Linked DNA regions of Aromatoleum aromaticum EbN1. The protein of the gene in region 1 interacts with the protein of each later gene in a pairwise test. Links are inferred from orthologs where the notes say so. Each region holds a gene or a part of one and is shown in the gene's direction. Other genes may lie near its edges.

Region 1 (6,818 bases):
AGTTGCGGATCGCGACCTTCGCCGCCTCGCCCTCGTGGCGGACGACTTTCGTCAGGTCGCGGCGGCGCTCTTCGGTCAGTGCCGGCATCGGCACGCGGATGATGTCGCCCTGGTTCGCGGGATTGAGGCCGAGGTCGGAGTCGCGGATCGCCCGCTCGACCTTCTGCATCATCGGCTTTTCCCACACCTGCACGCCGATCGTCCGTGCGTCGATCAGCGTCACGTTGGACACCTGGCTGATCGGCACCATGCTGCCGTAGTACTCGACCATGACGTGGTCGAGCAGCCCGGTGTGGGCGCGACCGGTGCGCACCTTCGCAAGGTCCGCCTTCAGCACGTCGATCGACTTCTGCATCTTCTGCTCGGTCGTCTTTTTGAGTTCGGGGATCATCGTCGAGTCCTCACGAATGGACCAGCGTGCCTTCGTCCTCGCCGAGCACGACGCGCTTGAGCGCGCCCGGCTTGAAGATCGAGAACACGTTGATCGGCAGTTTCTGGTCGCGGCACAACGCAAACGCCGTCGCGTCGAGAACGGCCAGATTGCGGCCGATCGCCTCGTCGAAGCTGATGCGGTGGTAGCGCTGCGCCTGCGGGTCTTTCTTCGGGTCGGCGGTATACACGCCGTCCACTTTCGTTGCCTTCAGCACGATCTGCGCCGCCATCTCCGACCCGCGCAGCGCCGCCGCGGTGTCGGTCGTGAAGAAGGGGTTGCCGGTGCCGGCAGCGAAGATCACGACGCGGCCTTCTTCCATGTGGCGGATCGCCCGGCCGCGAATGTACGGCTCGACGACCTGGTCGATGCGCAGCGCCGACTGCACGCGCGCCTCGACCTGGGCACGGCGGAACGCGTCGGCGAGCGCCATCGCGTTCATCACCGTCGCGAGCATTCCCATGTAGTCGGCGGTCGCCCGGTCCATGCCGGACGCAGCGCCCTTCATGCCGCGAAAGATGTTGCCACCGCCTATCACGACGCCGACCTGCACGCCGAGGCGATTCACCTCGGCGATCTCGGCGACGATGCGGCTGACCACATCCTCGTTGATGCCGTACGAATCGTCCCCCATCAGGGCTTCGCCGGACAGCTTCAACATGATGCGCTTGTAGGCGGCGACACTCATCTGGCGGCCCTTACTTCTGTGCCGCGGCGGCGGCTTGCGCAGCCACTTCGGCGGCGAAGTCGGACACTTTCTTCTCGATGCCTTCGCCGACGATGTACAGCACGAAGCTCGCCACCGACGCGTTGCGCGACTTCAGCAGGGCTTCGATCGTCAGCTTGTCGTCCTTGACGAACGGCTGGCCGAGCAGCGTCACTTCCTTCAGGAACTTCTGCACCGTGCCGTCGGCGATCCTGTCGAGCATCGCTTCCGGCTTGCCGGCTTCGCGCGCCTTCTCGATCGCGATGCGGCGCTCGGTGTCGATCAGCTCCGCCGGAATCTCGGACGCCATCAGCGCTTTCGGCTTGGCCGCGGCGATGTGCATCGCGAGATCCTTGCCGAGCGCCTCAGAGCCGCCGACGAGGTCGACCAGCACGCCGATCTTGGCGCCGGCGTGGATATAGCTCGCCACCGCGCCCTGCGCGTCGATCCGCGTGAAGCGGCGGATCGTGATGTTCTCGCCGATCTTGCCGACGAGCGCGGTGCGCACCTGTTCGACCGTCTGGCCGCCGAGGTCGAGCGCGCCGATCGCGGCAACATCGGCCGGATTGCGCGTCGCGACCAGTTCGGCCACCGCAGCGGAGAACGCGAGGAAGTCGTCGTTCTTCGCGACGAAATCGGTCTCGCAGTTCACTTCGACCAGCGCGGCCAGCTTGCCGTCGGCCGACTGCCAAGTGGCGACGATGCCTTCGGCGGTCACGCGGGACGCTGCCTTGCTCGCCTTGCTGCCGAGCTTGACGCGCAGGATTTCCTCGGCCTTGGCCAGGTCGCCCGCGGCTTCGGTCAGCGCCTTCTTGCACTCCATCATCGGCGCGTCGGTTTTCTCGCGCAGTTCCTTGACCATGCTTGCGGTAATTTCCGCCATGCTAACTCCTGTATTCCGTATTCAATTCGACGCGATCAAAGGCCGGCAGGGCTCAGGCCTGCTCGTCCGAGCCGTCTTCCTGGACTTCGACGAACTCGTCCGAACCCGCGGCGACGACGTCCTGCAGCGCCTGGCTGCGGCCTTCGAGCACCGCGTCGGCGACGCCGCGAGCGTACAGGCGGATCGCACGCGACGAGTCGTCGTTGCCGGGGATCACGTAGTCGATTCCCTCGGGCGAATGGTTGGTATCGACGACGGCGACGATGGGGATGCCGAGCTTCTGCGCTTCGGTGATCGCGATCTTGTGGTAGCCGACGTCGATGACGAACATCGCATCGGGCAGGCCGCCCATGTCCTTGATGCCGCCGATGCTCTTCTTCAGCTTGTCCATTTCGCGCGTCGCCATCAGCGCTTCCTTCTTGGACAGGCGCTCGATCGAGCCATCCTCGACCATCGCTTCCATTTCCTTGAGGCGCTTGATCGACTGCTTGACCGTCTTGAAGTTGGTCAGCATGCCGCCGAGCCAGCGCTCATCGACGAACGGCATGCCGGCACGGCTGGCTTCCTCGGAGACGATCTCGCGTGCCTGGCGCTTGGTGCCGACGAGCAGGATCGTGCCGCGATTGGCCGCGAGCTTGCGCACGTAGTTCATCGCTTCGTTGTACTTGCCCATCGTCTTTTCGAGGTTGACGATGTGGATCTTGTTGCGCTGGCCGAAAATGTACGGGGCCATGCGCGGATTCCAGAATCGGGTCTGGTGGCCAAAGTGGACGCCCGCTTCGAGCATCTGACGCATCGTGACAGTCATTTGAAACTCCGGATTTTCAGGGTTGAACCGCCGCCCGGCACGATTGCCCGTTCGCAAATACCGTCAGAGTCGGATATTCGCAAACGCTCGCGGATTTCTCCGCGATCTTTCGGCAACCTCATTTCAGTGCCTAAAACCGCCACGAGGCACTTGCCTCGATCCGGCGGACCCTTTCGGTACGATGCCGGGCGTGTGGATTTTGCCCGCCTCGGTCGGCAGACAAGCCCGAGATAATAGCAGCTATGCCATTCTCCACTCAAGGCGGCTTCGCGCTCGCCGCGCCCGTACGCCTCCCGCGGGGCAGCATGAATTTGCCGCGCGCCTGCGCATGCGCTAGCCTTTCTCATTTACACGCGACCCCACGAAACGATGAGCATCACAATAAAGACGCCGGAAGAAATCGGGAAAATGCGCGTCGCCGGCCGGCTCGGCGCGGAAGTCCTCGACTACATCACGCCCTACGTCCAGCCGGGCGTGACGACAGGAGAGCTCGACCGCCTGTGCCACAACTACATGGTCAACGTGCAGCACACCGTCCCCGCGCCGCTCAACTACGCCCCGCCCGGCTACCCGCCTTACCCAAAGTCGATCTGCACGTCGGTCAATCACCAGATCTGCCATGGCGTGCCGGGCGACAAGGCGCTGAAGAAAGGTGACATCGTCAACCTCGACATCACCGTCATCAAGGACGGCTACCACGGCGACACCAGCCGGATGTTCATCGTCGGCGACGGGTCGATCCTCGCGAAGCGCCTGTGCCAGGTGACGCTCGAATGCCTGTGGCTCGGCATCTCCGTCGTGCGCCCGGGCGCCCGGCTCGGCGACATCGGCCACATCATCCAGAAGCACGCCGAGAGCAACGGCTTCTCGGTGGTGCGCGAATTCTGCGGTCACGGCATCGGCCTGAAGTTCCATGAAGAACCGCAGGTGCTGCACTACGGCAAGGCCGGCACCGGCATCGAGCTGCGCCCCGGCATGACTTTCACGATCGAACCGATGATCAACGCCGGCAAGGCGGCGATCTCCGAGCTCCCCGACGGCTGGACGATCGTCACGAAAGACCGCAGCCTGTCCGCGCAGTGGGAGCACATGGTGCTCGTCACCGACACCGGCGTCGAAGTGCTGACGCTCTCGGCGGACTGTCCTCCACCGCCGGCGCTCGTCGCGCCGCTGTTCCCGGCGCTTGCCTGAGGCGCGATGAGCACCGCGGCGATCCCCACGGACGCGGCGGTCCAGGCCGCGATTGCCGAGGCCCGTGCACGTCTCGCCGATGGCAGCATGCGCATCCGCATGGCCTACGAGGGCCATCCGGCGACATCCACCGTCCTCAAGGGCCGCGCGCACCTCGTCGACGAGACCATCCACCGCCTGTGGCGCGCGTGCGCGATGCCCGCCGACGTGGCGCTGCTCGCGGTCGGCGGCTACGGCCGCGGCGAGCTCTTCCCGTGTTCCGACGTCGACCTGATGGTGCTGCTGCCCGACACCGCCGACGACGCGATGCAGGCGCGCCTGTCCGTGCTGCTCGGTGCGCTGTGGGACGTCGGGCTCGAGATCGGCCACAGCGCCCGCACCGTCGCTGAAGCGATCGACGCCGCCGAACAGGACATCACGGTTCAGACGAACCTGCTCGAATCGCGCCTGCTCGAAGGCAACCGGCCACTGTTCGAGGAATTCTGCCGGCGCTATCGCGCGCTGCTCGACGTGCGCGTGTTCTTCAAGGCCAAGCAGCTCGAACAGGAAAAGCGCTACGCGCGCTACAACGACACCCCTTACGCGCTCGAACCCAACTGCAAGGAGAGCCCCGGCGGCCTGCGCGACCTGCAGATGCTCGGCTGGATCGCGCGGGCCGCCGGGCTCGGGCGCAACTGGCGCGACCTCGCGCGCCGGCGGCTGATCACCGGCGCCGAAGCGCGCGACCTGCGCAGCATCGAGCGTTTCCTCCAGCACGTGCGCATCCGCCTGCACTACCTCACCGGGCGCAGCGAAGACCGGCTGCTGTTCGACTACCAGGAAAGGCTCGCCAGCGCCCTCGGCATCGAGGCGACCGCAGCCAAGCGCGCCTCCGAAGTGTTCATGCAGCGTTACTACGTCAACGCGAAGAAGGTCACGCAGACCAACACCATCCTGCTGCAGAACTACGGCGTCGAGATCTTTCCCCGCCGCGCCGGCGCGGCGATCGTCATCAACGAGCGCTTCCAGGCGGTGCGCGAGCTGCTCGACATGCGCGAAGACGACACCTTCGCCCGGCACCCGTCGGCGCTGCTCGAGTGTTTCCTGATCCTCCAGCAGCGCTCCGAGCTCAAGGGCATGACGGCCCGCACGCTGCGCGCCCTGTGGCTCAACCGCAAGCGCATCAACGCCGCGTTTCGTGCCGACCCGCACAACCGCGAGCTTTTCGTCGCGATCCTGCAGCAAAAGCGCGGCATCGTGCATGAGTTCCGCCGCATGAACCAGTACGGCATCCTCAGCGGCTACCTGCCCTCGTGGCGACGCATCGTCGGGCAGATGCAGCACGACCTGTTCCACGTCTACACCGTCGACCAGCACATCATGATGGTGCTGCGCAACATGCGCCGCTTCACGATGGGCGAGCACGCGCACGAATATCCGCTGATGGCGCAGCTCATCATGGCTTTCGACCGGCACTGGCTGCTGTACGTCGCCGCACTGTTCCATGACATCGCGAAAGGACGCGGCGGCGACCATTCGAAGCTCGGCACGATCGACGCACGCGAATTCTGCGAGCATCACCACCTCGCCCGCGAAGACGCCGATCTCGTCGTGTGGCTCGTCGAGCATCACCTCACGATGTCCCACGTGGCACAGAAGGAAGACACCTCCGACCCCGCCGTCATCGGGCGCTTCGCCGACACTGTCGGCACCGAGCGGCGGTTGACCGCGCTGTATCTGCTCACGCACGCCGACATCCGCGGCACCAGCCCGAAGGTCTGGAACGGCTGGAAAGGCAAGCTCCTCGAAGATCTCTTCTTCGCCACCCGGCGCCTGCTGCGCGGCGCGACGCCGCAGGAGGCGCTCGGGCTCGACGACCGCCAGGAAAACGCGCGCGCCCTGCTGCGCTACCACGGGCTGCGGCCCGGCGTCGAAGACGCGCTGTGGGCCCAGCTCGATGCCGTGTATTTCATGCGCCATTCGGCCGAAGAGATCGCGTGGCACAGCCGCACGCTGTATTACCGCCCCGACGCCCTCGAGCCGGTCGTCAAGGCGCGCGTCTCCGACGCCGACCAGGGCGTGCAGGTGATGGTGTTCACGCGCGACCAGAAGGATCTCTTCGTGCGCCTGACCGGTTTCTTCGGCCGCCTCGGCTTCTCGATCCTCGACGCCAAGGTGCACACCACGCGCCACGGCTACGCGCTCGACAGCTTCATGCTGCAGGACCCGGGCAACGCCGAGCATTACCGCGACGTCATCACGTTGATCGAGCACGAGCTCACCGAACGCCTGAAAAAATCCGCCCCGCCCGACCGCCCGTCCGCGGGCCGGCTGTCGCGTCAGGTGAAGCATTTCCCGATCACGCCGCGCGTCAGCATCCTGCCCGACGAGTCCGGCAGGCATTACATCCTGTCGCTGACCGCGGCCGATCGCCGCGGGCTGCTGTTCGCGGTCGCCGAAGTGCTCGCGCAGAACGGCATCGTCCTGCACACCGCGAAGATCGCGACGCTCGGCGAACGCGTCGAAGATACGTTCCTGCTCAGCGGAAACGGGCTGTCGCAGGATGCCCGGGTCGTCAAGATCGAACGCGAACTGCTGCAGCGGCTGCACATTTAACAGGGCGAACGCCGGGTCAGCTGGCGCACCAGCACCGCCGCCTCGCCCTGATGCCTGCCCTGTTGCATGCCCTGCCGTATACCCTTTTCAATTCCGCTCTGCTCTATGCTCGTCACGTACGGCATTTTCTTCGAATCCTCGTACTCGCACAGTTTCTGACTGAACTGCTCGGCCAGCACTGCCGGCAGGCGGATGATTGACAGTT
Region 2 (6,458 bases), 620 kb from region 1 along the record:
ACTCGAAATGCAGGAACGGCAGATGTTCGGTCGCGCCCCAGTAGCGGCCGTAAAGCGCTTCGCCGTCGCACAGGAAAAAGGCGCTTGCGACCGGCTTGCCCTCGCGTTCGGCGAGCAGCAGGCGCACGCTGTGCGGCGCGCGCGACGCCAGCTGCGTGAAAAACGGCGCGCCGAGATAGGGCGTCGAGCGGTGCAGCGCGTAAGTCGCCGCGTAACAGCGATGGAAGAACGCCCAGTCGGCGGCGTTCGCCGTCGTGCCGTCGAGCCAGCGGAACGTCAGCGAATGGGCGGCGGCGTGGCGCCTGTCCTGGCGGATTTTCTTGCGCTTTTCGTGATTCAGGCTGCCGAGAAAGTCGTTGAAATCCCGGTAACCCGCGTTGAACCAGTGGAACTGCACGCCTTGGCGGATCAGCAGGCCGGCTTCGCGCATCCATCCAGCCTCGGTTTCGGTGGGGAAAAGCACGTGCAGCGACGACAAACCGCTTTCCTCGGCCGACGCCAGCGTTGCCTGCAACAGCGCTTTGCGGCTTGTGGTGTCGCGGCCGAGCAGGCGCATCCCGGGCACCGGCGTGAACGGCACTGCCGCAAGCCACTTGGGATAGTAGGCGAGGCCATGGCGCGCATACGCCTCGGCCCACGCCCAGTCGAAGACGTATTCGCCGTACGAGTGGTGCTTCTCGTACAACGGCATCGCCGCGACCAGCTGCGGCCCTTCCCACAGCGTTGCGTGGCGCGGCAGCCAGCCGGTGCCCGCCCCGACGCAGCCCGTCGCCTCGAGGGCGGCGAGGAAGGCGTGCGACACGCAGACCTGTCCGTTGGTGAGCGCATCCCAGGCGGCGGGATCGATGCCGATCACATCATCGAAGCGGCGAAAGCGGTATGTCGGCACGTTGGCAGCCCGGTGGTGATCGAAGCGATCGGTGGGACCGCGGCCGGCGCGATTCGTTTGTCGCGTGCCGCAGCGTCCGCCCAGCTGCCCAATTATTGCGCAACTTCGTATTTTCCTTGCGGGCAGGGGATTTGTAGCGCTTGCTCACGTCTTATCCACAGCTTTCCCCACGCCCCCTGTGGGTGAAAAACGGCCGATCGAGTGGGGCTCGTGGTCCGCCGATTGCAGGCTGAAACGGTATAGTTGCGCCCATGGACAAAACGCTCGCTATCGCTGTCGCCCAGCTCAATTTTACCGTCGGCGACCTCACGGCCAATGCCGACCGGATCATCCGCGCTCTCGACCAGGCTCGCGCGGCTGGCGCCGACCTGTTGCTGACGCCTGAACTGGCGCTATCCGGCTATCCGCCCGAAGACCTGCTGTTGCGCCCGGATTTCTACCGCGCATGCAGCCGCGAAGTGGCACGCATCGCTTTGCACACCGACGGCATCACGCTGGTGCTCGGGCATCCGGAAGAGCGGCGCGACTGGCGCTACAACGCCGCGTCGGTGATTCGCGACGGCGAAGTCCTCGCCACCTATCACAAGCATCTGCTGCCGAACTACGAAGTGTTCGACGAGGAACGCTATTTCGACCGCGGCCTCGACGCGTGCGTGTTCGAACTGAACGGCGTGAAGCTCGGCGTCAATATCTGCGCCGACCTGTGGGAGTCGGGCCCGGCCGAACTGGTGCGTGCCGAAGGCGCGGAACTGCTGCTCGGCCTGAACGCATCGCCGTACCACATGAACAAGCTCGCGCGCCGCTACGAAGTGCTGCGCGGGCGCGTCGCCGACACCGGCCTGCCGGTGGTCTATTGCAACATGGTCGGCGGCCAGGACGAACTGGTGTTCGACGGCGCATCGTTCGCGCTCGACGCGGACGGCCAAGTCAGGTATCAGGCGGCTTCGTTCGAGGAGCGGCTCGACGTGCTGCATTTTCGCGGCGGACGCTGGGAGCCGGGCGAAATCGTTCCCGCACGGCCGATCGAGGAGGAAGTCTACGAAGCGCTCAAGACCGGTGTGCGCGACTACCTCGGCAAGAACGGTTTTCCCGGCGCGATCATCGGCCTGTCCGGCGGCATCGACTCCGCGCTGACGCTGTGCATCGCCGTCGACGCGCTCGGGCCGGAGCGGGTGCGTGCGGTGATGATGCCTTCGCCCTACACGGCGCAGATGAGCCTCGACGATTCGCGCGCACTGGTCGCGAACCTCGGCGTGCGCTACGACGAAATCCCGATCGAGCCGGCGATGAACACGTTCGCCGACCTGCTCGCCCGGCAGTTCGAGGGGCTGCCGGCGGACACCACCGAGGAAAACCTGCAGAGCCGCATCCGCGGCATGATCCTGATGGCGCTGTCGAACAAGACCGGCGCGATCGTGCTGACGACCGGCAACAAGAGCGAGATGGCAACCGGCTACGCGACGCTGTACGGCGACATGGCAGGCGGCTTCGCGGTGCTGAAGGACTTGTACAAGACTTTCGTGTTCCGCCTGTCGCGCTGGCGCAACACGGTCAGTCCGGTAATGCCCGAGAACATCATCACCCGGCCGCCGTCGGCCGAGCTCAAACCGGACCAGACCGACCAGGATTCGCTGCCGCCGTACGACGTGCTCGACGCGATCATCGAGGCCTACATGGAGCGTGACGAGTCGCCGCGCGAGATCATCGCGCGCGGCTTCCCCGAAGCCGACGTGAGGCGCACCGTCGCGATGCTCAAGCGCAACGAATACAAGCGCCGCCAGTCGCCGGTCGGCATCCGGGTGACGAGGCGCGGTTTCGGCAGGGACTGGCGTTATCCGATAACATCGCGCTATCAGGACGAATACTGACTGCGCAGGACCGAGCCGAATCGGCGTCCGCCAGCCCTCGAGGAGAAATTACATGAAGAAAATCGAAGCCGTCATCAAGCCGTTCAAGCTCGACGAGGTCCGTGAAGCGCTGTCCGAAGTCGGCATCGCTGGTCTGACCGTGTCGGAGGTCAAGGGCTTCGGCCGCCAGAAAGGCCACACCGAGTTGTATCGCGGCGCCGAGTACGTCGTTGATTTCCTGCCGAAAATCAAGGTCGAAATCGTCCTCGGCGACGACCTCGTGGACCAGGCGGTCGAAGCGATCATCAAGGCTGCGCGCACCGGCAAGATCGGCGACGGCAAGATCTTCGTCACGGCTGTCGAGCAGGTCGTGCGCATCCGCACCGGCGAAACGGACGAAGCCGCAATCTGATTGCTTCCTTCCGGCTTGCGGGCTGCGTTCACTCCTTCGGCGGATTGCCGGCCCTCAGCAGCACCAGCAGCGCTCCGGAGCCGCCTTTGTTCGGGCCGGCCTGGCAGAACGCGAGGATTTCCTCGCGTTGCGCGAGCCAGCCGCGCGACAGGTGCTTGAGGATCGACAGTTTGCCCGGTGACCCCAGCCCCTTGCCGTGAATCACCCGCACGCAGCGGCGCCCCTGCTGCAGGCTCGCCGCGAGAAAGCGTGCCAGCGCTTCGCGGGCGTCGTCCCGATTGTAGCCGTGCAGGTCCACTTCTCCCTGCAGCACCCAGCGCCCGCGGCGCAAGTCCATCAGCACGCGGCGTGGCAGGCCGGGGCGCAGGAAGATCGCCTCGTCCCCCATTTCCAGCCGGTCTTCGAGGCTCATCGGCGCGTCGAGCGATTCGCGCAACGCAGCCTGCTCGTCTTCGCTGTGCTTCAATGGCTCCGGGCGGGGCGGCGGAGGCTGCAGCTCGACCCGGTCGCGTGATTCGATCTGTCGGGCGCCGCGCACCGCATGACGGAAAAGCTCCGCCGGATCGAGCGCGTCGTGATCGGGCGGCAACAGCAGCGACGCCGGGTCCGTCTCGATGCGATGCCGGTCCTCGTCGCGCATGTGCAGTGGATACGGCGACGGACGGGCGCGACCGAGCTCCGCGTGACCGGTGTCGCGAAGCGGCGTCACGTCGCCGGTCGCCGAGCGAAAGAGCGCTGCGTCCTCGAGTCCATCGAGGGACGCGCGCACGGCGGGAGAGGGGGTGTCAGGTTCGAGCGGTTGCGGACGCGGTACCGGTGCCGGCTTCGGCGTCTCGATTTCCGCTCGTCCGCACCCTTTCGTGATTGGTGCGACATCCCGCACAGCCTCGCGGAACAGCGCCGGATCGTCATCGGCGGACGCGCCGGGGAGAACTCCGGCGGCCGTCGCGTCGCGGGTGTTTTTTGCCGCACCCGGGTGGGGCATCTCCGGCTTCGCAGGCTTTTGGCTGCTCGCGGCCGGTTTCAGCTTGCCGCGCAAGGCGGCAAGTTCTTCGAAGGCATGCGATGTTCGCCCGGTCCGGCTTCCCGGTTTCGGTGCAGCAGGGGGAAGCCGCCGGGTCATCGTCGTGCTCAGCCGGCGAGCGTGTCCAGGTAGCGCTCCGCATCGAGTGCGGCCATGCAGCCCGTGCCTGCGGATGTCACCGCCTGACGGTAGATGTGATCCTGCACGTCGCCCGCGGCGAACACGCCGGCCACGCTGGTCGCCGTGGCGTCGCCTTCGCGGCCGCCCTTGGTGATGATGTAGCCGTTTTCCATCTCGAGCTGGCCTTCGAAAATGTCGGTGTTCGGCTTGTGGCCGATCGCGATGAACACGCCCTGCAGCGCGACGTCGCGGGTCGCACCGGTATTCGCATCCCTGACCCGCATGCCGGTCACGCCGGTGTTGTCACCCAGCACTTCGTCGAGCGTCGAGTTGAGCGCGAGTTCGATCTTTCCGGCGGCGACTTTCTCCATCATCTTGTCGATGAGGATTTTCTCGGCGCGGAACTTCTCGCGGCGATGCACAACCGTGACTTTCTTCGCGATGTTGGCGAGGTACAACGCTTCTTCGACTGCCGTGTTGCCGCCGCCGATCACTGCAACGTCCTGGTTCTTGTAAAAAAAACCGTCGCAGGTCGCGCATGCGGAGACGCCGCGGCCGGAGAATTTCTCTTCGGACGGGAGGCCGAGATATTTCGCCGTCGCGCCGGTCGAGATGATCAGCGCGTCACAAGTGTATTCGCCGGCGTCGCCGACGAGCCGGAACGGTTTCTCGCCGAGCTTCACGGTGTGGATGTGATCGAAGACCATCTCGGTATTGAAGCGTTCGGCGTGCTTCTGGAAGCGGGCCATGAGGTCAGGCCCCATCACGCCATCGGCGTCCGCGGGCCAGTTGTCGACATCGGTCGTGGTCATCAGCTGACCGCCCTGCGCCAGTCCCGTGATCAGGACCGGATCGAGGTTGGCGCGGGCGGCGTACACTGCGGCCGTGTAACCGGCCGGGCCGGAGCCGAGGATGAGCAGGCGGGCGTGCTTGGTTGTCATAGCGTGATCTTCTTTCTGGTTGGCGACAGCGGGATTATAGCCGAGGGGTTTGTCCCGCCGATTCAATGATGTCCATAGTGCGGGACGATCGCGAAAAGCGTTTTTCATCAGTGCAGGTGCCTCATCGACGCCACGCGATGCTGGGGTTCGGTCGGGAAAGTCAATCGCGGATTCCGGTAAAATCAGTGATATTGTGCGTCGCCAGTTTTCCCGTTTTCTGATACGCCCGTTCGAGCACATTCCGGAGTCGCCATGACACAGCCCACCGCGGTTTCCACCACCGCCTTGAAGACCTTCTCGCTGTTTCAGGGCTTGTCCGACGACACCCTGGCCACGGTTTCCCGCTTGGCGATGATGCGCCGCATCCCGCGCGGGCAGAGCGTGGTGCATGCAGGCGAGCGCTGCGATTTTGTCTACCTGGTCCTGACGGGGAGCCTCAAGGTCGTCGTCAGCGACGAAGATGGCCGTGAGGTGATCCTGACGATTCTGGGGCAGGGCGAACTGTTCGGCGAGATGAGCATGTTCGGCGAGCAGCCGCGCTCGGCGACCGTCGTCGCGGTGATGCCTTCCGACCTCGTGATGATCGCGAAGAACGATTTTCGCACGATCCTGCAGGGCAACTTCGAAGTGGCCTGGCGCATCATGGCCAACCTCGCCGACCGCCTGCGCAGTGCCGATCGCAAGATCGAGAGCCTCGCGCTGATGGACGTCTACGGCCGCGTCGCGCGCCTGTTGCTCGAAATGTCGGAGGAAGTGAACGGGGCGGTGGTGGTGGTGCGCAAGATCACGAAGCAGGACATCGCGAAAATGATCGGGGCGTCGCGCGAGATGGTCAGCAGGGTCATGAAGGACCTCGCGGCGCAGGGGCTTATCGAGGAAACCGGCGCCGGCATCGTGCTGCGCGATCGCCTGCAGAGCGTCTGAATCGGGCGGGTCTGTTTCCCTTCGCAACAGCGGCAACGGCCGTTTTGACGGATCGCATATAATTACGCACCGTCGTTTCCCTTCGCCCTCAAGTTTCTCCTCATGTCGTCCCGCCTGTCCTCACGTTCCCAACCTTTGCCGGAAAAGATCTCGCTGCTGTTGCAGGAAGCCCGCTGGCTGATTCTCGGCGTGATGTCGCTGTACGTCGGCCTCGTGCTGCTCGGCTACAGCAAGGCCGATCCGGGCTGGTCGCACGCCGCCGAAGTGTCGCGTATCGCCAACCCGGGCGGGCGCTTTGGCG
Region 3 (6,339 bases), 1.7 Mb from region 1 along the record:
CCGTCAGCGTCTGCTGCACTTCGATCGGCGTCGCGCCGAGCGACGCGGCGATCGCGGGAAAGGCCGGCAGGTAAGTGTCGATCGAAAATGGCCCGATCGCGGCGAGCGCGGCGAGAATCGCCGCGAGCCAGGGCGAGGAAGCAGGCATCGGAATCTCTCCGGGAATCTTCTGTTTTTTTCTGTTTTTCTTCGCGTCGCCGGAGCGGGCCGCGGCTTCGACCCGAGCGCAGCCTTCGCCCGCGATGCACACGCCGCCCGGCACCGGCCCGGCAGTGCAACGCGACCGGACACGCGCTATCGCGTGTCCAGCCCGCGTCGATACTGGATCGCCTCGGCCAGATGCGCCGGACCGATGGCGTCGGCATCGGCCAGATCGGCGATCGTGCGGGCGACTTTCAGGATGCGATGATAACCCCGCGCCGACAGGTTCAACCGCTCGATCGCGTGGGCCAGGAGCTTGCGGCCTTCGGCGTCGGGCGCGCACAACGCGTCCACGCGGCCCGCCGCTAAGCGGCTGTTCGGCTCATTCTGGCGCTCGCGTTGGCACGCCCACGCACGCTCGACGCGTGAGCGCACCGCTTCGCTCGATTCGCCAGCGGGTTGCGCGAGCATCTCGGCCTGGTCGAGCAGCGGCACTTCGATGATGACATCGATGCGATCGAGCAGCGGGCCCGACAGCTTGCCGCGGTAGCGCGCGATCTGGTCCGGCGAGCAGCGGCAGCGGGCGCTGCCGGCATGGCCGCACGGACAGGGGTTCATCGCCGCGACGAGCTGGAAGCGGGCGGGGAATTCCGCGCGGCGCCGGGCGCGCGACACGGTGACGAGACCCGTTTCGAGCGGCTCGCGCAGTGCCTCGAGCACGCGCCGGTCGAATTCGGGCAGTTCGTCGAGAAACAGCACGCCGTGGTGCGCGAGGCTGATCTCGCCCGGCCGCGGATCGGCGCCGCCGCCGACGAGCGCCGGCGCGGAGGCCGAGTGGTGCGGCGCGCGATACGGGCGGCGTCCCCAGTGCCGCACGTCGAACGAGCCTTCGATCGACTGGATCGCCGCGCTCTCGATCGCTTCGGCCTGCTCCATCGGCGGCAGCAGCCCGGGCAGGCGCCGTGCGAGCATCGACTTGCCGGTTCCCGGGGGCCCGAACAGCAACAGCGAATGCTGTCCGGCCGCGGCGACTTCGAGCGCGCGGCGCGCCTGAAGCTGTCCCTTGACTTCGGCGAGATCGGCCTCGGGCGGCCCGCTCCGGCTACGCAGCGGAGGCAGGTGAGGCGGAAGCACGGCACGCCCGTTCAGGTGCCCGCACACCGCGAGCAGGCTCGCCGCGGCCAGCACGCTCGCATCCTCCGCAAGCGCCGCCTCGTCCGCGTTGGCGACCGGCAGCACCAGCGTGCGGCCTTCACGAGCGGTTTCGAGCGCCACCGCGAGCGCGCCACGCACCGGGCGCAGTGCGCCATTCAGCGACAGTTCGCCGACGAACTCGTGTCGCGAAAGCGCGCCCGCATCGATCTGGCCGGATGCCGCGAGGATGCCCAGCGCGATCGGCAGGTCGAAGCGCCCGCCCTCTTTCGGCAGGTCGGCGGGGGCGAGGTTGACGGTGATGCGACGCTGCGGGAACTCGAACTGCGACGTGACGATCGCGGCCCGCACGCGATCGCGCGCCTCGCGCACCTCGGTGTCGGCGAGCCCGACGAGGTTGAAAGCAGGCAGGCCGTTGGCGAGGTGGACTTCGACCGTCACTTCCGGTGCGGCGAGGCCGACCAGCGCGCGGGTACGTATGAGAGCCAGCGACATCGAAGTCTCCGGGATGGACTGGGAGCAGTCTACCGGAGACGGCGTCGATGACAAACGCCTAGATGGATTCGGCGCAACCGCGTTGCGCCGGATGATGTGGCTGCGACGGGAGCGCGTTGCGGCTTCAGTCGGCGTCGTTTTCAGTGCGTACGCGCGTCAGCTCGGATTCCAGCGCGGCAACACGGTCTTCGAGTTCGGCGAGTTTCTGCCGCGTATGGGCGAGCATTTCACGCTGCACGTCGAATTCCTCGCGAGTGACCAGATCGAGCTTGCTGAAGGCGCTGCCGAGCAGGGCTTTGGCGTTTTTCTCGAAATCGCGCGCCGGATTGCTCGCGGCAATTTCGGAAAGCTTGGCGCCGAGTTCATCGAGGATGCGGGGACCGGGCATGGCGGCACCTGTGCGGCGGTTGTGATGGGGACAGCCAGTTTATCACGGTCGATTTCAGCCCGTAGGCAGCAAAGGAGCCGCGATGCACCATCGTGCGTCAGCCGCACCGTTCCGGTGCATCACGAAAAGCAGAGGCGTTGCAGCTTGCACCAAAACCCCCTTCACGCAGACCATGGATCTGGAGAATTCATTTGATAATCATATTGTTGCAGGACACATCCACGACATGGCATTGATCGTGCTTGTGGTGCACTGCCAGATAATTCCCCTCCTGAAGGAGCATGCAATGCGCAAGAGCACAATCGCCGCCGCCCTCTTCACCATCATGCCGGTCCTTGGCGCGGGTTCCGTCCTCGCCGCCGACGGTCCCTTCACTGCGAACGTCAGCCTGGTCACCGACTATGCGTACCGCGGCATCAGCCAGACCGATGAACGCCCGGCGCTGCAAGGCGGGGTCGACTACGCCCACGACAGCGGCTTCTATGCCGGCGTCTGGGGCACGAACGTCTCGTGGCTGCGCGACGCCGAAACGACTTCGTCGTCCGGCAACAGCCTCGAACTGGATGTGTACGGCGGCTACCGGACCGTGTTCGGCGCGCTCGGCCTCGATGTCGGCCTGCTGCAGTACTACTACCCGGGCGACTTCGACCGCTCGTGGCGGCGCGACACCGGGCTGTCGAAGCCGGACACTCTCGAAGGCTACGTCGGGCTGAGCTGGGAATTCCTGACGTTCAAGTATTCCCATGCCTTCACCGATCTCTTCGGCACGCCCGGCTCGGACCACAGCAAGTACCTCGACCTGACGGCGAGCCACGAAGTGATGCCCGGCCTCGCGCTGAGCGCGCACGTCGGCCGCCAGGTCGTCACAGGCCCGGCCGATTCGTACACCGACTGGAAGATCGGCGCGACGAAGGCCGTCGGCGACTTCACGCTCGGCCTGCACTACGTCGATACCGACCTCGACGACGTCGACCTCGCCGAGGAGCGCCTGATCCTCTCATTGAGCCGGACCTTCTGAACCCCCACCGCTGCCGCGGGCACGTCCCGCCCGACTGAAAGGAAAGACCATGAAATTCGTCACTGCCATCATCAAGCCGTTCAAGCTCGACGAAGTGCGTGAAGCGCTCTCGGCGATCGGCGTGCAGGGTATCACCGTCACCGAAGTCAAGGGTTTCGGCCGCCAGAAAGGCCACACCGAGCTGTATCGCGGCGCGGAGTACGTCGTCGATTTTCTGCCTAAAGTGAAGATCGAGGCCGCGATCCGCCCCGATCTGCTCGATCAGGCGATCGAGGCGATCGAAAAATCGGCCGCGACCGGCAAGATCGGGGACGGCAAGATCTTCGTTTTCGATCTCGAACAGGCCATCCGCATCCGCACCGGCGAAACCGGTCCCGACGCGCTGTAACGGAGAAAAAAACATGAAGAAACTCTACGCATTGCTGCCCGCCGCACTTGCGCTCGGGCTCGCTGGCGGCAGCGCGCTCGCCCAGGAAGCTGCAACAGCCGTCGCACCTGCCGTCGAGGCCGCCGCCGCAGCGCCGATCGTCGAGAAAGGCGACGTCGCGTGGATCATGACGTCGACCCTGCTCGTGCTGTTCATGGCGCTGCCGGGCCTCGCGCTGTTCTACGGCGGCCTGGTGCGCTCGAAGAACATGCTGTCGGTGCTGATGCAGGTGATGGTCGTGTTCTCGCTGATCGCGGTGCTGTGGGTGTTCTATGGCTATTCGCTCGCGTTCACTGAAGGAGCGCCGTTCATCGGCTCGCTCGACAAGCTGTTCCTGTCCGGCGTGACGATCGACACGCTCGCCGACACTTTCACCGACAACGTCAAGCTGCCCGAATTCGCGTTCGTCGCGTTCCAGGCCACGTTCGCGGGCATCACCGGAGCGCTGGTCGTCGGTGCGTTCGCCGAGCGGATGAAGTTCTCCGCGGTGCTGATCTTCTCGGTGATCTGGTTCACGCTGTGCTACCTGCCGATCTGCCACATGGTGTGGGGCCCCGGCGGCATGCTGCTCGATGACGGCGCGCTCGACTTCGCCGGCGGTACGGTGGTGCACATCAACGCCGGGGTGGCGGGTCTCGTCGGCGCGTACATGGTCGGCAAACGGATCGGCTTCGGCCGCGAAGCGCTGACGCCGCATTCACTGACGCTGACGATGGTCGGCGCGTCGATGCTGTGGGTGGGCTGGTTCGGCTTCAACGCCGGCTCGAACCTCGAAGCGACGTCAGGTGCCGCGCTGGCATTCATCAACACGCTCGTCGCGACCGCCGCCGCAGTGCTCGCATGGTCGCTCGGCGAGGCGCTGTTCAAGGGCCGGCCGTCGATGCTCGGCGCAGCGTCGGGTGCCGTTGCCGGTCTCGTCGCGATCACGCCGGCGTGCGGCTCGGTCGGGCCGATGGGCGCGATCGTCATCGGCCTGCTCGCCGGCTTCGTCTGCCTGTGGGGCGTCAATGGCTTGAAGCGCATGCTCGGCGCGGACGACGCGCTCGACGTGTTCGGCGTGCATGGCGTCGGCGGCATCCTCGGCGCGATCCTGACCGGGGTGTTCACCGCCCCGTCGCTCGGCGGCACCGGCGCCGAGGACTTCTCGATCGCTGGCCAAGTCTGGATCCAGACCTATAGTGTATTGATCACGATCGCGTGGTCGGCGGTCGTCGCGGTGATCGCCTACAAGGTCGCCGACATCCTCGTCGGGCTGCGGGTGCCCGAAGAGGAGGAACGCCAGGGGCTCGACGTCAGCGCCCACGGCGAGACGGCGTACCACCACTGAGCTTCACGGCCGGGGTTCCCTCCTCTTCCCCGGCCACTGGACGGGCGCCCCGTCGCGGGGCGCCCGTTTTTCGTCTGTGGTCGGCAAAAAAAGAAAGGAGGCTTGCGCCTCCTTCCGCGTTTTCGGCTGCGCCGCAGCGCGCTTACGCGATCGTCCAGGTCTCGCCGCCTTGCAGCAGATCGGCGAGGCGGCCGTCGCCTTTTTTCGCCCGCGCGTCAGCGTGCAGCTGCGCGTTGAGCTCGTCGTAGCTGGGCGTGCGCACTGAACGGAATACCCCCAGCGGGACCGGCAGGTCGGGCGTGTCGAACTGCGACAGGAAGAACGCGAGGCCGCTGTGCGCCGCTTTCTCGTCATGCACGACGAGCTCGCTCTCGGCGACACCGCCTTCGCCGAGCGTCACGACTTCCGGCTCCATGCCGCGCAAGCGGATGCCGCGGTCGCGCGCCTTGCCGAACACCAGCGGCTTGCCGTCCTCGAGGATCACGCGCGCGTCGTCGCGGGTCGCCTTGTCGGTCAGTGTCGAATACGCGCCGTCGTTGAACACGATGCAGTTCTGCAGGATTTCGACGAACGCGGTGCCCCTGTGCGCTGCCGCGCGCGCGAGCACCGACGCGAGATGCGGCAGGTCGGTGTCGACCGAGCGGGCGACGAAAGTCGCTCCGGCGCCGAGCGCGAGCGCGACCGGGGAGAACGGGCGGTCGATGCTGCCGAGCGGCGTGCTCTTGGTCTTCTTGCCCATTTCGGAAGTCGGCGAATACTGGCCTTTCGTCAGGCCGTAGATGCGGTTGTTGAGCAGGATGATCTTCAGGTCGACGTTGCGGCGCATCGCATGGATGAAGTGGTTGCCGCCGATCGCGAGCGCATCGCCGTCGCCGGTGACGACCCACACCGACAGCTCGGGCCGGGCGAGCTTCAGCCCGCTCGCGATTGCCGGCGCGCGCCCGTGGATGCTGTGCATCCCGTACGTGTCCATGTAGTACGGGAAGCGGCTCGAGCAGCCGATGCCCGAGATGAAAGCGAAGTTCTCGCGCGGGATGCCGAGCGTCGGCAAGAGCTTCTGGATCTGCGCGAGGACGGCGTAGTCGCCGCAACCGGGACACCAGCGCACATCCTGGTTCGATTCGAAGTCTTTTTTCGTCAGTGCGACGGGTGCGGACATGTCGTTCATGATGATCTTCCTGTAACGATGGGGCTCGTGGACGCGATGCGGCGCGTGCGTCAGCTCAGTTCGAGGATGCGGTCATGGATTTCGCTGACCTTGAAGGGCTTGCCCTGCACCTTGTTCAGCGGCACGACGTCGCACAAGTAGCGTTCGCGCAGCAGCTTCGAGAGTTGCCCCATGTTGAGTTCCGGCACCAGCACGGTCTTGTAGCGCGCGAGCAGGTCGCCGA

The links.
Region 2: the proteins of EBN1_RS16955 (region 1) and EBN1_RS19820 interact in binary tests that used the Escherichia coli proteins (3 or more experiments, as listed by UniProt). The link is inferred for Aromatoleum aromaticum EbN1 from one-to-one orthologs.
Region 3: the proteins of EBN1_RS16955 (region 1) and glnK interact in binary tests that used the Escherichia coli proteins (3 or more experiments, as listed by UniProt). The link is inferred for Aromatoleum aromaticum EbN1 from one-to-one orthologs.

Annotation. Positions count from the first base shown.
Region 1 is NC_006513.1:3,546,666-3,553,483, reverse strand. The notes cover bases 3,627-6,818. They hold EBN1_RS16955 ([protein-PII] uridylyltransferase), read left to right. Parts: upstream 3,627-4,024; coding sequence 4,025-6,613; downstream 6,614-6,818. Other genes in these bases: map (type I methionyl aminopeptidase), read left to right, coding at 3,627-4,018. Outside these bases: frr (ribosome recycling factor), read right to left, coding at 1-391; pyrH (UMP kinase), read right to left, coding at 402-1,118; tsf (translation elongation factor Ts), read right to left, coding at 1,129-2,019; rpsB (30S ribosomal protein S2), read right to left, coding at 2,072-2,827; more of map, read left to right, coding at 3,197-3,626.
Region 2 is NC_006513.1:4,161,878-4,168,335, reverse strand. The notes cover bases 1,647-4,478. They hold EBN1_RS19820 (P-II family nitrogen regulator), read left to right. Parts: upstream 1,647-2,809; coding sequence 2,810-3,148; downstream 3,149-4,478. Other genes in these bases: trxB (thioredoxin-disulfide reductase), read right to left, coding at 4,280-4,478; EBN1_RS19815 (Smr/MutS family protein), read right to left, coding at 3,177-4,133; EBN1_RS19825 (NAD+ synthase), read left to right, coding at 1,647-2,757. Also shown: EBN1_RS19830 (GNAT family N-acetyltransferase), read right to left, coding at 1-889; more of EBN1_RS19825, read left to right, coding at 1,141-1,646; more of trxB, read right to left, coding at 4,479-5,233; EBN1_RS19805 (Crp/Fnr family transcriptional regulator), read left to right, coding at 5,486-6,157; EBN1_RS19800 (DNA translocase FtsK), read left to right, coding at 6,260-6,458. UniProt on the Escherichia coli protein: P-II indirectly controls the transcription of the glutamine synthetase gene (glnA). P-II prevents NR-II-catalyzed conversion of NR-I to NR-I-phosphate, the transcriptional activator of GlnA. When P-II is uridylylated to P-II-UMP, these events are reversed.
Region 3 is NC_006513.1:1,879,701-1,886,039, reverse strand. Bases 2,200-4,912 are described here. They hold glnK (P-II family nitrogen regulator), read left to right. Parts: upstream 2,200-3,243; coding sequence 3,244-3,582; downstream 3,583-4,912. Other genes in these bases: EBN1_RS08855 (ammonium transporter), read left to right, coding at 3,596-4,912; EBN1_RS08865 (TorF family putative porin), read left to right, coding at 2,463-3,194. Outside these bases: EBN1_RS08880 (multidrug effflux MFS transporter), read right to left, coding at 1-148; EBN1_RS08875 (YifB family Mg chelatase-like AAA ATPase), read right to left, coding at 295-1,788; EBN1_RS08870 (accessory factor UbiK family protein), read right to left, coding at 1,913-2,176; more of EBN1_RS08855, read left to right, coding at 4,913-4,948; EBN1_RS08850 (2-oxoacid:ferredoxin oxidoreductase subunit beta), read right to left, coding at 5,091-6,116; EBN1_RS08845 (2-oxoacid:acceptor oxidoreductase subunit alpha), read right to left, coding at 6,167-6,339. UniProt on the Escherichia coli protein: Involved in the regulation of nitrogen metabolism. Regulates the activity of its targets by protein-protein interaction in response to the nitrogen status of the cell.